3 regions of the Pseudomonas sp. AC247 genome follow, and region 3 is predicted to be linked to each of the others. Evidence: predicted binding sites of a transcription regulator. Region 3 holds the regulator's gene; each other region holds the start of a gene.
What was found. Region 3 encodes FliA, which starts transcription of late flagellar genes. Its sites were predicted from a motif close to CTAAAGTTTNNNNNNNNNNNGCCGNTAA; they were not measured.
Positions count from the first base shown of each region.

Region 1: ACZZ0B_RS04015 (methyl-accepting chemotaxis protein) is a predicted target of FliA. The motif match lies at 3,442-3,469, and genes of this name have one in related genera.
Region 2: ACZZ0B_RS23850 (methyl-accepting chemotaxis protein) is a predicted target of FliA. The motif match lies at 2,343-2,370, and genes of this name have one in related genera.

Region 1 covers NZ_OZ409829.1:837,841-843,198, forward strand. Annotated here, with positions in the region: gene ACZZ0B_RS04000 (LysR family transcriptional regulator) at 1-337, shown strand, start outside; gene ACZZ0B_RS04005 (inorganic phosphate transporter) at 445-2,058, opposite strand; gene ACZZ0B_RS04010 (transporter) at 2,285-3,307, opposite strand; gene ACZZ0B_RS04015 (methyl-accepting chemotaxis protein) at 3,581-5,206, shown strand; gene ACZZ0B_RS04020 (hypothetical protein) at 5,316-5,358, shown strand, end outside.
Region 2 covers NZ_OZ409829.1:5,259,815-5,265,172, reverse strand. Annotated here, with positions in the region: gene ACZZ0B_RS23855 (potassium/proton antiporter) at 1-370, opposite strand, end outside; gene ACZZ0B_RS23850 (methyl-accepting chemotaxis protein) at 661-2,286, opposite strand; gene ACZZ0B_RS23845 (hypothetical protein) at 2,563-2,793, shown strand; gene ACZZ0B_RS23840 (cell division protein ZapA) at 2,790-3,095, shown strand; gene ACZZ0B_RS23835 (hypothetical protein) at 3,155-3,499, opposite strand; partial or broken gene ACZZ0B_RS23830 (HAMP domain-containing protein) at 3,720-4,790, shown strand; gene ACZZ0B_RS23825 (methyl-accepting chemotaxis protein) at 4,812-5,358, shown strand, end outside.
Region 3 covers NZ_OZ409829.1:3,971,977-3,977,334, reverse strand. Annotated here, with positions in the region: gene flhF (flagellar biosynthesis protein FlhF) at 1-1,288, shown strand, start outside; gene fleN (flagellar synthesis regulator FleN) at 1,405-2,235, shown strand; gene fliA (RNA polymerase sigma factor FliA) at 2,232-2,972, shown strand; gene ACZZ0B_RS17940 (chemotaxis response regulator CheY) at 3,139-3,510, shown strand; gene ACZZ0B_RS17935 (protein phosphatase CheZ) at 3,529-4,317, shown strand; gene ACZZ0B_RS17930 (chemotaxis protein CheA) at 4,372-5,358, shown strand, end outside.

The DNA of each region.
Region 1 (5,358 bases), 3.1 Mb from region 3:
TCGGCTGGTGCATTACGTCGGCGTGCTGGGTTCGCGTTCGGAAGGGTTTGTGTACGAGGAGGGCGGGCAGGTGAAGCGCTTGCCGATGGCCGGCAGCGTGACGGTCAACAGCACTGACGCTTATGAGTCGGCGTGCCTGGGCGGGTTTGGTCTGACGCAAGTGCCGCGCACCGGGTTGCAGCCGCATCTGGACAATGGCGAGCTGGTGACGGTGTTGCCGCAATTCACCGCGCCGGCGATGGGTATTTCATTGCTCTATGCCAGGCAGCGACATTTACCTCTGCGAGTACGGGTATTCATGGACTGGCTCGGCGATCTGATTCGCTCCGCCCTCTAACCAATATCCCACATCCAACTGTAGGAGCTGCCGCAGGCTGCGATCTTTTGATCTTTAAAAACAGGATCAATAGATCGCAGCCTGCGGCAGCGCCTACAGGGGAATCATCAGAAGATTTGGGTGAACAGCCAATAGAGGCTGCCCGACAGCAGAATCGCGGCGGGCAATGTCAGTACCCACGCCATCAGCAGATTGCGGATGGTCCTCATCTGCAAGCCGCCGCCATTGGCGACCATGGTCCCGGCCACACCGGACGACAACACATGCGTCGTCGACACCGGCAAGCCGAACATGTCCGCCGCACCAATGGTCAGCATCGCCACGGTTTCCGCCGAGGCTCCTTGCGCATACGTCAGGTGGGTCTTGCCGATCTTCTCGCCGACCGTCACCACAATCCGCTTCCAGCCAACCATGGTGCCCAACCCCAGCGCGATGGCCACGGCGATCTTCACCCACAGCGGAATAAACCGCGTGGCGTTGTCGATCTGTTGCTTGAACAGTTGCAGCTTGCTGCTGGTGTCGGCGTCAAAATTGCCGACCTTGTTCTTGTCCATCAGGCGAATGCTTTCGCTGGCCAGGTACATGTCATTACGCACGTTGCCCATGGCTTCGGCCGGGACTTTCGCCAGCGAACCGTAGCCCCTGACTTCTTCGCCGATGTGCCCGGTGAGGGCGGCGAGGGCGGGAATCAGTTGCGGCGTGGCGTCCTTGCTGCGCACGTAGTCGGAGAGCACTGCGCGCGGATCGGCCGGCGTCGGCAGCGGTGCACTTTTCACCAGCGCTTGCTGGGTGACTTGCGCCACGGCGGCGAATTGCAGCGATTGTTCTTCCGGCATGGTGCGGTTCAGCGCGTAGGCCATCGGCAGCGTGCCGACCAGAATCAACATGATCAGGCCCATGCCTTTCTGCCCGTCGTTGGAGCCGTGAGCGAAGGACACGCCGGTGCAGGTCAAGATCAACAAACCGCGAATCCACCACGGCGGCGGGGTGTTGCCTTCCGGCGCCTTGTACAGCGAGCGATTTTTCACGAACGCGCGTAACGCCAGCAGCAACAGCGCGGCGCAACCGAAACCCACCAGCGGCGACAGCAGCAACGCGTAACCGATCTTGGTCGCCTGCGCCCAATCGACACCGCTGGTGCCGTCGCGGCCATGCATCAAGGCATTGGCCACACCGACGCCGATGATCGAGCCGATCAGCGTGTGTGAAGACGACGCCGGCAAACCCAGCCACCAGGTGCCGAGGTTCCACAGGATCGCGGCGATCAACAGGGCGAAGATCATCGCGAACCCGGCAGACGATCCGACTTGCAGAATCAGCTCCACCGGCAGCAACGCGATGATGCCGAACGCCACCGCGCCGCTCGACAGCAGCACACCGAGGAAGTTGAAAAAACCCGACCAGACTACGGCGACGTTCGGCGGCAGCGAGTGCGTATAAATCACGGTTGCGACGGCATTGGCGGTGTCGTGGAAACCGTTGACGAACTCAAAGCCCAGTGCAATCAGCAGCGCCACGCCGAGCAGCAGGAACGGCGTCCACGTGGTGACCACCGTGCCGAGTTCGTGCATGTCGTGCATCAGGCTGTAGGCGGTGAACAGCATCCCCATTGCCAGCACGGCGAAAAAAATCACGTAGGTGAACGGCCCGGTCTTCTTGTCGAGTGCCGGCCGGCCGCTGGCGGCGGAGGCCGAGCTGGCGGTCAGGGAGGGAGTAGCCATGGGAGGACAATCCTGAGCGAGGGAAGGAGTGTCGCCCATGATCATTGCAGAATGTTACAGAGAGACTGCGACAGATCAGTGTTTGGATGAATAGCGCAACCGTCGGTCTTCTGCTCGTTCCCACGCTCCGCGTGGGAATGCCGCCCGGGACGCTCCGCGTCCCTGTGACGCAGAGCGTCACTTGATGCATTCCCACGCAGAGCGTGGGAACGAGCGTGTGGAGACGTCAGTAGTCGCCTCTTTTACGGAAGGCCCAACGCCCGGCAATCACGGTAAACGTCGCCACCAGCGCGACCAGTATCCAGAACCCTTCCGGATCCTGCGACAACGGCACGCCGCCGACATTCATGCCGAAAAAACCGGCAATGATGTTGATCGGCAACGCTAGGACTGTCACCACCGTCAAAGTAAACAGCGTGCGGTTGCTTTGTTCGTTGAGGTTGGCGGCGATCTCTTCCTGGAGCAATTTGATCCGCTCACCCAACGCCGTGAGGTCGTTGATGATCAGCGCAAACTCCTCGGTGGACTTGCGCAACTCCTTGACGTCCTCCTTCTGCAACCACGGCGGCGGGCGATTGAGCAGACGCAGCAACGAGCCCGGCTCCAGCGCCAGCAACCGTTGCAAGCGTACCAACACCCGGCGGTTGGCACCGAGTTCGGCGCGGTTGGTCGACAGCCGTGAGGAGAGCAATTCGTCCTCGACCTGGTCAACGCTCAGGCTGGTCTTGCGCACGATCTGCGTGAGCACTTCACCCTGATCACGGAGCAGATGCACCAGCAGTTCCGACGGTGAACGAAAGCGCTCCCCGGCCTTCACCGACGAGCGCAATTTGTCCACCGAATGCAGCGGTTGCAAGCGCGCACTGACGATCAGTTTGCTGCGCACACAGACCCACAGCGTCGACACGTCGGAGGAGACCATGCTGCTGAGGTTGAACACCACATCGTTGACCACCGCCAGCAACGCCGAGTCGACGTGTTCGATGCGCGTCGAACGCGAACCTTCGTGCAGTGCTTCGAAAAATTCTTCGGGCAATTGCAGATGACTTTTCATCCAGCGTTCACAGGCGGCGTGAGCCAGGTTCAGATGCAGCCAGAGAAATTCGCCACTGTCATTGTCGTCCTGCAAACAGCGCAACGCCGTCGCCGAATCGACTTCGCGGCCACGTTCGCCGGGCAGGAAACGAAAGCCGTAGAGCAGGCCAAACAGATCAGGATCGCGATGGCTGATATCGAGGCTGTGGTTCATGAAGGCTCGCTGCGAAGAGGGCGGCTGGCGCGGGAATTTCAGGTTCACCTGAGCGGCATCATCGCAATGTCACATGACGTTTGTGTGACAGCAAAATGACGTCAAATCAACGCATTACCAGCGGTCGGGAAAATCTCAAGAAGCGCTCTGGCGCGCCGATCACGGGTGAGTTAGCTTGCGCGCCATTGGCCTCGAGCCAAGGTTCGCCGACAGGGAAGTCCGGCCACTTTTCACGCCCGTTTTGGGCGTGCCTCATCCCTGTCATGAGTACCTGTGATGCTGCAAAAATCCCTGAGAGCGCAAATTCTCGCCCTGCTGAGCGGCAGCCTGCTGGCGATGTTGTTGATCGCGCTGGCCTGCTTCCATTTCCTGTCCAACGGCGTGCAAAGCTACAGCCAGTTGATCGCCGGCCCGTTGCACACCTCGCAACTGATCGACGAAGCCAACCTGCAATTCAAAGTGCAGGTGCAGGAATGGAAAAACGTTCTGCTGCGCGGCAAACAACCGGCGGACCTGGCCAAGTACTGGAGCCAGTTCGAAGACCGTCAGCGCGATGTACAGAGTATTCTCGGTGAACTGGCCGGTCAGAAAGGCATCGAGCCAAGCCTGAAGTCGCGCATCGAACGTTTGCGTGAAGAACATCGTCAGTTGGGCAGCGCTTACCAGAAGGGCCGCGATGCCTATGTGGCTGCCGGTGGCGATCCGAGCGCAGGCGATAACGCCGTCAAAGGTGTCGACCGTGCTACCAGCGACCAGATGAGCGAACTGGTCGCCGAGTTGCGCAAGCAGGGTACCGAGCAATCGGCGCTGATCAGTGCCGAGGCCGACCGCACGGTGTTGTTCGGTTTGCTGGTGATGCTCGCTTCGGGTGTGGTGATCGGCCTGCTGAGCCTGTGGCTGGTCAACCGCAATCTGGTCGAGCCAATTCGCAAGCTCATCGACTACGTCACTCAGTTGAGTCGCGGCAAACTCGCTGAACGCGTGGTCAGCGACCGTCAGGATGAGTTGGGCAACCTCGCCGCTGCGGCCAACACATTGCGTGATTTCCTCGCTGAAACCTTCACCCGTCTGCAGCGCAGCGCCAGCGATCTGGACAGCGCCAGCGGCGAGTTGAATGCGATTGCCACGACCATGGCCGGTGGCACCAACGAGCAGTTCAACCGCACCGATCAAGTGGCCACGGCGATGAACGAAATGTCCGCCACCGCGCAGGAAGTGGCACGTCATGCCGCCGATGCCGCGCGTGCCGCCGACGATGCCGACCAGTCTGCCCAGCAGGGTGAAAAGGTCATGCAGAGCACCATCCATTCGATCACGCAGATGCGCGGCGAAATCGCCAACACCGCCACCGTCATCCGGCGTCTGGAAGCTGACAGCGGTCGCATTGGCAAAGTGCTGGAAGTGATTCGCGGCATTGCCGAGCAGACCAACTTGCTGGCACTCAACGCTGCGATCGAAGCGGCGCGCGCCGGTGAAGCCGGGCGTGGTTTTGCGGTGGTCGCCGATGAGGTGCGCAACCTCGCCCAACGCACCGCTGAGTCGATCATCGAGATCAACCAGATCATCCAGAACGTGCAGACCGGTGCGGTCGACGCGGCGCAAGCGATTGAAAGCGGTCAGTCGCGCAGTGATGAAAGCGTCGAGCAAGTGACCCAGGCGGGCGCAATGCTGGAGCGCATCACCCATGCAGTAGAGGCGATTCGCGACATGAACCGTCAGATCGCGACTGCTGCCGAAGAGCAGACCTCGGTGGCCGAGGATATCTCGCGCAACCTCACCGAGATCACCTCGATCGCCAGCACCAACCTCGACAACGTGCAGCGCACCGAAAGCGCCAGCCAGAACCTGCACGGGTTGTCGGGGCAACTGAACGAAGTCACTGCACGCCTGAGCGCGTGACCCTTTGACTGTGTACCGGTTTGGATACCGAGTCGCTACACAGTCGATCTCAACTTGCGGCGGCCATGGTCGATGACCGGTTATCTATCACCGGCATTGGAGCACTCCCATGGTCAGCATCACTTCTGTTTCGATCAACCAGACCCTCAACA
Region 2 (5,358 bases), 1.3 Mb from region 3:
TCAGCAGGCCTTGAATCAGGTTCAAGTCGAACAGCCATGCGGCCGCCATGCCGGTCAGCCCGGTGGTGATCAACACCCCGACCGTGGCCAGCGATAACGCCGGCCATAACGCCACGCGAAAACTCGACACCCGCGTGCGCAAACCGCCGTCGAGGAGGATCACCGCCAGTGCGAGGTTGCCGACCAGATAGGCCGTCGGGTAGTTATCGAAAATGATCCCGCCGCCATCGACCCCGGCGGTCATGCCGACCGCAAGAATAATGACCAGAATCGGAATGCCGAGACGGGAGGAGAGAGAACTGACGAGAATGCTTGCACCTACCAGCAACGCGCCGATCAAGAACAGGCTGTTGATGGTCGTCGCATTCAAAGGCACTACTCCAAAGACATAAAGACGGGCGCAAACTGACCATGCAGTCTGCGTGCCAGCGATTCTAACCTGTTGAAATGTGATGCTGTCAAAAAGCTTTTTGCGTTGGCATCACATTGAACGTTTGCCGAGTGATGACTGTGGCGAGGGGATTTATCCCCGATGGGTGGCGAAGCCGCCCCAAACGCTGAGTGCGAGGTGTATCAGATACACCTCGCGCGAGGGATTTACGACTGCTGCGCAGCCGATCGGGGATAAATCCCCTCGCCACAAAGGAGCTTCTTCAGCAGTTAGAGGCTGAAACGCCCAACCATGTTGTTCAGATCCAGCGCCAGCCGCGACAGCTCGTTACTCGCCGCGCTCGTCTGGTTCGCGCCGGTCGCCGATTGCACCGACAAATCACGAATGTTCACCAGGTTGCGATCCACTTCGCGCGCCACTTGCGCCTGCTCTTCGGCCGCGCTGGCGATCACCAGGTTGCGTTCGTTGATCTCGACGATCGCCGTGTTGATGGTGTCCAGCGACATGCCGGCGCCACGGGCGATGTTCAGCGTCGATTCGGCGCGCTCGGTGCTGTTGCGCATCGAATCCACGGCGTGCTCGGTGCCGCTCTGAATGCTGCCGATCATCCGTTCGATTTCGCTGGTCGACTGCTGGGTGCGGTGCGCCAGGGCACGCACTTCATCCGCTACCACGGCAAAACCACGACCGGCTTCACCGGCACGCGCCGCTTCGATCGCCGCGTTCAGGGCCAGCAGGTTGGTCTGGTCAGCCAGGCCACGGATCACGTCGAGCACCTTGCCGATGTCACGGGATTCATTGGCCAGATCACCGATCAACGAGGCCGTGCTCTGCACATCGGCGCTCATGCGTTCGATAGCGCTGACCGTTTCCTGAACCAGATCACGACCGTCACCGGCCGACGTTGTGGCGTTCTTCGAGGCTTCCGACGTGCTCACGGCGTTGCGTGCGACTTCTTCCACGGCGCTGGTCATTTCATTCACCGCGGTGGCCGCTTGCTCGATTTCGTTGTTCTGCTGCGTCAGGCCGCGTGCGCTTTCATCGGTGACGCTGTTCAGCTCTTCTGCTGCCGACGCCAGTTGCGTGGCCGAACCGGAAATCCGCTGCAGGGTGTCACGCAGTTTCGCTTGCATCTTGGCCATCGCCGCCAGCAGGCGACCGGCTTCGTCGCTGCCATCGACGTGAATCGGCTGGGTCAGGTTGCCTTCGGCGATGGTTTCCGCAGCGTCCAGTGCTTTGGAGATTGGTTTGGTGATACTGGTGGTCAGCAACCAGGCGAAGAGAAAGGTCAGGCCGGTCGCGATCACCAGCAACGTCACCACCAGATCGAACGCCGACGAATACTGATCGGCTGCTTGCTGATTGGTCTCGCTGATCTGCTCGCCGTTGATCTGCATCAGGCGGTTGAGCACGGTGTTCATCGCTTCGGAATTGTTGAGCAACTCGGTGTTGAGCAGGTTGCGCAGCTCGTCCACCTGATTGTTGCGCGACAGGCTCTTCATGCGGTCTTCGATCTGGCGATATTGACCAAGCAATTGCACGTACTGGTCGTAGGCCGAACGTTCCTCGGGGCTGCCGATCAGTGGCTCGTAGGCCGTTTGAGCAGCGCGGATCTGCTGGTTGCGCATGTCCAGCAACTCAACGGTCTTCTGCTGCACGTCCGGTTCGCGGTTGACCAGCAAACGGTACGACAACACCCGCAGGCGCAGGGTCAGTTGGGTGAACTCGTCGAGGTTTTTGATGCTCGGTACGCTGCTCGACGAGATGTCCTCGGCGGCGCCGCGGATTTTGCTCATCTGGTTCAGGGCGAACACGCCAAGAATCAACATCAGGCCGCCGATCAGGGCAAAGCCGGTGAACGCCCGAGGGGCGATATTCATATTGCGAAGGGACATGTGCGGATACCAGGAAGGGCCGCGTCCATGCGGGCTGAAACTGCTGTATGGGTGACTTATCGGTCAGCCCAATGAACTCTTTAGTCCATGTGCGTATTTGTCGCAGACAGCCTTGATCGACGAAGTGCAGGAACAAGATCGGCAAATCACAGTCTTTAAAGCTCGCGGGAACGCTCGCCCGCCAGGAAAATCAAGGCCTTGCGCCGGTTTAACCCTGGCATCCGTGGTGACTTTTCTTTATCGTACGCGCCCTTTGAAAATGCCTGGAAGATCAAAATGTTGGAAGCATCCCTCAGTCAATTGGAACAGCTCGTCAGCGACCTGGTGCAACAGAACCAGACCCTGGCGCAAACCAACCAGAATCTGTCCACGGAACTGGCTCAGGCCAAGGATGAAAACGAAAGCCTGCAACTGAACCTGATGGAACAGGAAGAAAAGCACGGCGCCACCGCAGCACGTATTCAAGCCCTGGTTGATCGCGTCAACGCCGGTCCTGTCAGCGCATGAACCACCACACAGCAGGGGTAAAAGTCATCTCCATTCTCGGGGAGGACTATTCGATCAAGGCACCGGCCGGGGAAGAACAGACCCTGCTGGACGCGGCACTGATGCTCAAGGCCGCTTTGGCCGACACCAAGCGCAAATACCCGACGCTGATCGGCGACCGCTTGCTGGTGCTGGCAGCGATGAATCTGTGTTCGCAGCAGATCGAAATGAAGAAGCTGCATCAGGAAGAACTCGACCGTTACCAAGAGCAAGTCAGCGCCACGGTCGACACCATCGCCAAGACTATCGGCCAGCAAGGCTGATGAAGGTAAAGGGCGCCTCTGGGTCAGGAGGCGTCACTATCTTCGAAGCAGGCAAATGATCATCCCTTTTCCCAAGTGGCGTATTTGACCCATAGGTGGCCGTCTTTTTGGTACCACACTGAGTCTGCCACGCTGATGTTTCCGTTCGAGTTTATGTAGTCACCCTCGCGTATAAGATTACTGAGCTCCTCGTGGGTAATTGAATGTGTGGTGGTGGAGGTTTCGCCAGTGTCCAAGGTAATTTGGACGAGATAATGGCTGCCGCTCACCTGAAATTCTTTTTTGACGACACTGTGTTTTTCTCCGGCGATCCTGACCTCGTCTCCAACATTCACAAATTTTAGAACGGCGTCGGTTTCCTGGGTGGTCAGTGGCTGTGAGGATTGCAATGGTTCGTCGTGCATGACGGCCCCTCTCTGCTTAATGCAATCGAGTTGTGCGTGCCCAGATTGGCACTTCTCAAAACATACCCAGCTATTCGATGCTTGTAACCTGTTAGATATGACAGTTTTTTCTTGTTTGCATGCGAAACAAGCTGCTGATTGAGATTGATTTTCTGCGTCTTTGTATACAGTCGGCACGACAGTTGCAGTGTTTCCGCCTCTTATCTCCTGGGGGTGCTCCATGCAGTTGTGGCGACGCAGTATTCAATGGCAGCTGATTCTCAGCATGGGCACCGCCCTACTGGTCAGTATCCTGATCGTGGTTGGCATTTATACCCTGGTAGTCAATCGCCTCGCCCAGAGCTATCTGGTCGAGCAAGCCCTGCCGTCGAGCATCGAAGCGACGCGCAACGACATCGAACGTATCCTTGTTCAGCCGCTGACGGCGGCCAAGGACATTGCCAGCAACACCATGGTTCGCGACTGGCTCGCGTCGGGTGAAGACAGCGGCAAAACAGCAGCCTTTGCGCAGTATCTGGAAGGCATCCGCGCCGAACACAAAGCGTTTACCGCTTTGATCATCGGCACCGATTCCAATCATTACATCACCGAAAAAGGCCTGGATCGCACCCTCAGTCGCTCCAAACCGGCCGATGCCTGGTTCTATTCTTTCCTCGACAGCAATCAGCCGCGCACCTTGAATATCGACAACGACGGGGCCACTGGAGAGTTGGCGCTGTTCATCGATTTGAAGGTCGAGCAGGCCGGCAAAGTGGTGGGTGTGGCGGGGCTTGGGCTGAGCATGAAAGAGCTCTCGGAGCTGATCCACAACTTCAGCTTCGGTGAGCGCGGCAAGGTCTATCTCGTGCGTTCCGACGGTTTGATTCAGGTGCATCCCGAAGCGCAGTTCAGTGGTAAACGCACCTTGACCGAGCAGATCGGCGCCAATGCAGCGCAGGCCGTCATGGGCCAAAAAACGGCGATCAGCAGCAGCTTCCAGAGGGATGGCGAAGACTTCCTCGCCTTCAGCCTGCCCTTGCGTGATTTAGGCTGGACCCTCGTGGCCGAAGTGCCGCAATCACAGATCTACGCCGAGGCCCGCAAAGCGATGTGGATGAGCGGCGGAATCGGTCTGGCGGTGGCGTTGGTGTGCCTCGCCTTGGTGGTGTGGCTGGCGCAAGGTCTGGTGCGGCCGATTCGTCAGGTAACAGCCGCGCTGGTAGCAATCGGTAGCGGTGGGGGAGATTTGACCCACCGGTTAGATTCCAGTCGCGCTGACGAACTGGGCGACCTCGCCCGGGGTTTCAACAGTTTCCTCGACAGCCAGCGCGGGATGATCGGCGAAGTGCTGGCCACCAGCGAGCGTTTGCGCACCGCTGTCGGGCAGGTGGCGAAAGTCGTCGAGAACACCGCAGAGCGTTCCGGTCGTCAGCAGGAAATGACTGACATGGTCGCGACGGCGGTTCATGAAATGGGCCTGACCGTGCAGGAAATCGCGCAGAACGCTGGCAACGCGGCGCTCGCCTCGCAAACTGCGCGAGATGAAGCGATGCAGGCGCGGGAAGTGGTCGGTGGTTCGATTCGGCATATTGAAAGCATGTCGGACGAGATTGGCTTGGCGGCAGGCGCGGTGGGTGAGCTGGCGCATCAAGTGGCATCGATCGACTCGGTGCTGGCGGTGATTCGCGGGGTGTCCGAGCAAACGAATTTGCTGGCGCTCAACGCGGCGATCGAAGCGGCGCGTGCTGGCGACATGGGCCGGGGTTTTGCCGTCGTCGCCGATGAAGTGCGCACCTTGGCGCGGCGTACGCAGGCGTCAACCGACGAGATTCAGCAGATGATCGGCAGCCTTAAACAGGGCGCGGAAAATGCCGTGTCGT
Region 3 (5,358 bases):
TCGTGATGAGCTGGGCGCTGATGCCGCCATCATTGGCAATCGTCGCATTGCCGGCGGTGTCGAGCTGACGGCGGCACTGGATTACAAATTGTCGGCGCTGGCACCACGGGTTCCGAACATGGAACTCGAAGACGAGCTGCGCAAGACCCAGTCGCGCATCGTCACCGCCCAGGCCGAGTTGAGCCTGCGTGGCGAAGCCGACGGCAACAGCAATCGGCAGATCTTCGCCGGTCTGCCGTTGACCGCTGGGCTGCCGCTGACCGCCGCTGAGCCGCTGAGCGAGCCGACTTACGCCGCTCCGGCGCGTCCAGCCCCGGCGCCTGCGCAGTCCTCCGGCGGCGTCGATCCACGCGCACTGGATTCGATGCGTTTTGAATTGAACAGCCTGCGCGAGCTGATGGAAGTTCAGCTCGGCACCCTGGCCTGGAATCAGTTGCAGGGCAGCCGTCCGGCGCAAGCCAACCTGTATCGTCGTCTGCAACGCATCGGTCTGTCCGGGCCGTTGTCGCGCGATCTGCTGGCGATGATCACCGATATTGAAGAGCCGCGTCAGGCCTGGCGCATGTTGCTCGCGCACCTGGCGCGGATGATTGCCGTACCGGAAGTCGAGCCGCTGGAAGAGGGCGGGGTGATCGCCATGGTCGGCCCTGCCGGCATGGGCAAGACCACCACGCTGGCCAAGCTCGCCGCGCGTTACGTGCTCAAGTACGGCGCGCAGAATGTCGCGCTGGTGAGCATGGACAGTTTCCGCATCGGTGCCCAGGAACAACTGAAGACCCTGGGGCGCATTCTCAATGTGCCGGTGACTCACGTCGATCCGGGCCAATCGCTGGTGCAAGCGCTGGATCCACTGCTGCGCAAACGCGTGGTGCTGATCGATACTGCCGGCCTGCAAGCCAGCGATCCGGCCCTGCGCATGCAGCTCGAAAGTCTGGCCGGTCGAGGCATTCGTTCAAAAAATTATCTGGTCTTGGCAACCACCAGCCAGAAACAGGTTCTAACCGCCGCTTATCACAGTTACAAGCGTTGCGGGCTTGCCGGGTGCATCCTGACTAAACTGGATGAAACGGCCAGCCTTGGCGAAGTGTTGAGCCTGGCGATCAGTCATGAATTGCCGGTCGCGTACCTGACCGATGGCCCACGGATTCCGGATGATCTGCATCTGCCGCGCCGTCATCAACTGGTCAGCCGCGCCGTCAGCGTGCAAATGCAGGAAGAACCCAGCGAAGAAGCCATGGCCGACATGTTCGCTGATATCTATCACAGCCCCACCAAGCAGGTAGGCTGAGGTATTCATGAACAGTTTTTGTACCTACATCGATGGTCTGCCATGCATTGTTCCGGTTGTGAACGCGCAGCCAGTAATGTGGCCTCCGTCTATGCAAGACAAGGTAAAGAAATAACATGGGCAGCATGCATCCCGTACAGGTGATCGCGGTGACCGGCGGCAAAGGTGGCGTCGGCAAGACTAACGTGTCAGTGAACTTGTCCCTGGCGCTGGCAGAGCTTGGCCGTCGGGTCATGTTGCTGGACGCCGACCTGGGTCTGGCGAACGTCGACGTTCTGCTGGGGCTCACGCCCAAACGCACGCTGGCTGACGTTATCGAAGGCCGCTGTGAGCTGCGCGACGTTCTGTTGCAAGGCCCCGGCGGGATTCGCATCGTGCCGGCCGCGTCCGGCACCCAGAGCATGGTCCACCTGAGCCCGGCACAACACGCTGGCCTGATTCAGGCGTTCAGCGACATCGGCGACAATCTCGACGTACTGGTGATCGACACCGCTGCGGGTATTGGTGACTCGGTAGTCAGTTTTGTTCGCGCAGCCCAGGAAGTGTTGCTGGTGGTGTGCGACGAGCCGACCTCGATCACCGACGCCTACGCGCTGATCAAACTGCTCAACCGCGATTACGGCATGAACCGCTTCCGCGTATTGGCCAACATGGCGCAGAGCCCGCAAGAAGGCCGCAACCTGTTCGCCAAGTTGACCAAGGTCACGGATCGCTTCCTTGACGTCGCTCTACAATACGTCGGCGCCGTGCCTTACGACGAAAGCGTGCGTAAGGCCGTGCAGAAACAGCGTGCCGTCTATGAAGCCTTCCCGCGTTCCAAGTGCGCGCTGGCGTTCAAGGCGATCGCGCAGAAGGTCGATACCTGGCCGCTGCCCGCCAACCCGCGTGGCCACCTTGAATTTTTCGTCGAGCGCCTCGTGCAGCAAACGGCAGGGCCAGTGCTATGACCGCCAGCGGTATGAATTACTACAAGAAGTCGGCACGTGATGCGCAGTACGAGTTGATCGAGCGTTACGCGCCACTGGTAAAGCGCATTGCCTATCACTTGCTGGCACGGTTGCCGGCGAGTGTGCAGGTCGAAGACCTGATCCAGGCCGGGATGATCGGCCTGCTTGAAGTCTCGACCAAATATGACGCCAGCAAAGGCGCCAGTTTCGAAACGTACGCGGGCATCCGAATCCGCGGCGCAATGCTCGACGAAGTGCGCAAGGGGGACTGGGCGCCACGCTCGGTTCACCGCAATACCCGTATGGTCAGCGACGCAATTCGCTCAATTGAAGCTAAAACCGGCCGTGACGCTAAAGATCACGAGGTTGCAGCCGAACTCCAATTGAGTCTCGACGATTACTACGGGATTTTGAATGACACCTTGGGCAGCCGCCTCTTCAGTTTCGACGACCTGCTGCAGGACGGCGAACACGAAGGGCTGCACGAGGATGGCGCGAGTGCTCATCTTGAGCCGTCACGCGATCTGGAAGATGAACGCTTCCAGGCGGCGCTGGCGGACGCGATTGCCAATTTGCCGGAGCGTGAGCGACTGGTGTTGGCGCTGTACTACGACGAAGAGCTGAACCTCAAGGAGATCGGTGAAGTCCTTGGCGTCAGTGAATCGCGGGTCAGCCAGTTACACAGCCAGTGCGCGGCCCGCTTGCGGGGGCGTTTGGGGGAGTGGCGAGCGCGCTGAAGGCAGTGTGGGGACACTGCGAACGAGGCTGGTGCGGTGATGAACGGCACCGGTCTTGCTCTGTTGTGCTCCAGACAGTCTTCGAGTGCTGCGCCGATTGATTGAAGTGGCGCGTCCAGGTGCTGGGCGCGTTTAAGACTGCTTGGAGGTCGAATTGAACAAAGACATGAAAATCCTCATCGTTGATGACTTCTCAACGATGCGGCGGATCATCAAGAACCTGCTGCGCGATCTTGGGTTCACCAATACCGTCGAGGCCGACGATGGCACTACCGCCATTCCGGTGCTCAACAGCGGAAGCATCGACTTTCTGGTAACAGACTGGAACATGCCGGGCATGACCGGTATCGACCTGCTGCGCCACGTGCGTGCCGATGAAAAACTCAAGCATCTGCCCGTTCTCATGGTGACCGCTGAAGCCAAGCGCGAGCAGATCATTGAAGCCGCTCAGGCCGGTGTAAACGGCTACGTAGTCAAACCTTTCACGGCTCAGGCGTTGAAAGACAAAATCGAGAAGATTTTCGAACGCATCGGCTGATGAACGCGCGGGGGAGCTATGGAGCATAACGAATCTTCACAGGGCGATTTCGAGTCGACCCTGAAAAAACACGCGGTCGAACTGGTCGAGAGCCTTGAAAAAGGCAGGTTCGGCGACGCTGTGCAACTGATCCATGAGCTCAATCAGACCCGTGACCGTGGCCTGTATCAGGAAGTCGGCAAGCTCACACGTGAACTGCACAGTGCGATCGTCAACTTCCAGATCGATCCGAACATGCCGCAGGCCGAGGAAGTGTCGCAAATCACCGACGCCACCGAACGCCTGGGCTATGTGGTCAAGCTGACAGAGGCCGCGGCCAACCGCACCATGGATCTGGTGGAAAGCGCCACGCCGGTGGTCAACAGTCTGGCCGATGAAGCCCAGGCCTTGAGCACCGATTGGGGTCGCTTCATGCGTCGCGAAGTCGGGGCTGAAGAGTTCCGCGAGCTGGCGCGCCGGGTCGACGGTTTTCTGTCGCGCAGCAGCACGGACAACCGTGCGGTGTCGAGCAATCTCAACGACATCCTGCTGGCCCAGGATTACCAGGACCTGACCGGTCAGGTGATCAAGCGTGTGACCCAACTGGTCACCGAAGTCGAAAGCAATTTGCTCAAACTCGTGCTCATGGCCAGTCAGGTCGACCGCTTTGCGGGCATCGAACATGACCGCGCCGCGATGCTTGCAGAAAAAGATCCACAAAAACATCTCTCGCAGGGTGAAGGTCCGCAGATTCATGCCGATAAACGAGAAGACGTTGTGTCCGGTCAGGACGATGTGGACGATTTGTTATCCAGCCTCGGGTTCTAGAGTTTTGGAATTTTAGGTTTTTTGGGTTTTTAGACCTGTAGGAGCACCCCATTAATGAGCTTCGGCGCCGATGAAGAGATCCTTCAGGATTTCCTGGTTGAGGCCGGCGAGATTCTTGAGCAACTGTCCGAACAACTGGTCGAGCTGGAAAGCCGTCCGGATGACGCAGATCTGCTCAACGCAATTTTTCGCGGTTTCCACACTGTAAAAGGGGGCGCCGGCTTCCTTCAGCTCAATGAGCTGGTGGAGTGCTGTCACATCGCCGAAAACGTGTTCGACATCCTGCGCAAGGGTGAACGTCGCGTTGATGCAGAACTGATGGACGTTGTCCTCGAAGCACTGGACGCGGTGAACAGCATGTTCACTGAGGTTCGTGAGCGTGCTCCGATCACCGCTGCCACCCCGGAACTGCTGGCTGCGCTGGCACGTCTGGCAGAACCGCAATCGGCGGACGAAGCTCCGGCTTCGCCAGTGGCCGAGATGATCGAAGATCTGGTCGGCGAAGGCGAATCGGGCGACATCACCGATAACGAATTCGAACAACTGCTGGACTCGCTGAACGCCGTCAAGGCCGAAGCTGAAGCCCCGGCAGCAGCTGCACCTGCGCCGGCTGCCGATGGCGCGGCCAGCGATGAAATCACCGATGCCGAGTTCGAGTCGTTGCTCGATCAGTTGCACGGCAAGGGCCAGTTCGCCGTGGACGCGGTTGCACCCGCGGCGGCAGCCCCTGCGGCACCGGCCAAAGGCGACAGCTCCGACATCACCGACGACGAATTCGAAGCACTGCTCGATCAGTTGCACGGCAAGGGCAACTTTGCTGTCGATGCGCTGGAGTCGGCGATTGCTTCGGCTCCTGCGCCTGCTGCTCCAGCGGCCGCAGCGGCGGGCAGCGATCTGATCAGCGATCACGAGTTCGAATCGCTGCTCGACGAATTGCACGGCAAAGGCAAGTTCAGCGAAGTCGGCACCGCCGCTGCTGGCAGCGCCTCTACTGTCGCCACGCCTGCCGCCAAGGCACCGGCCGCTGTTGCAGCGCCGAAA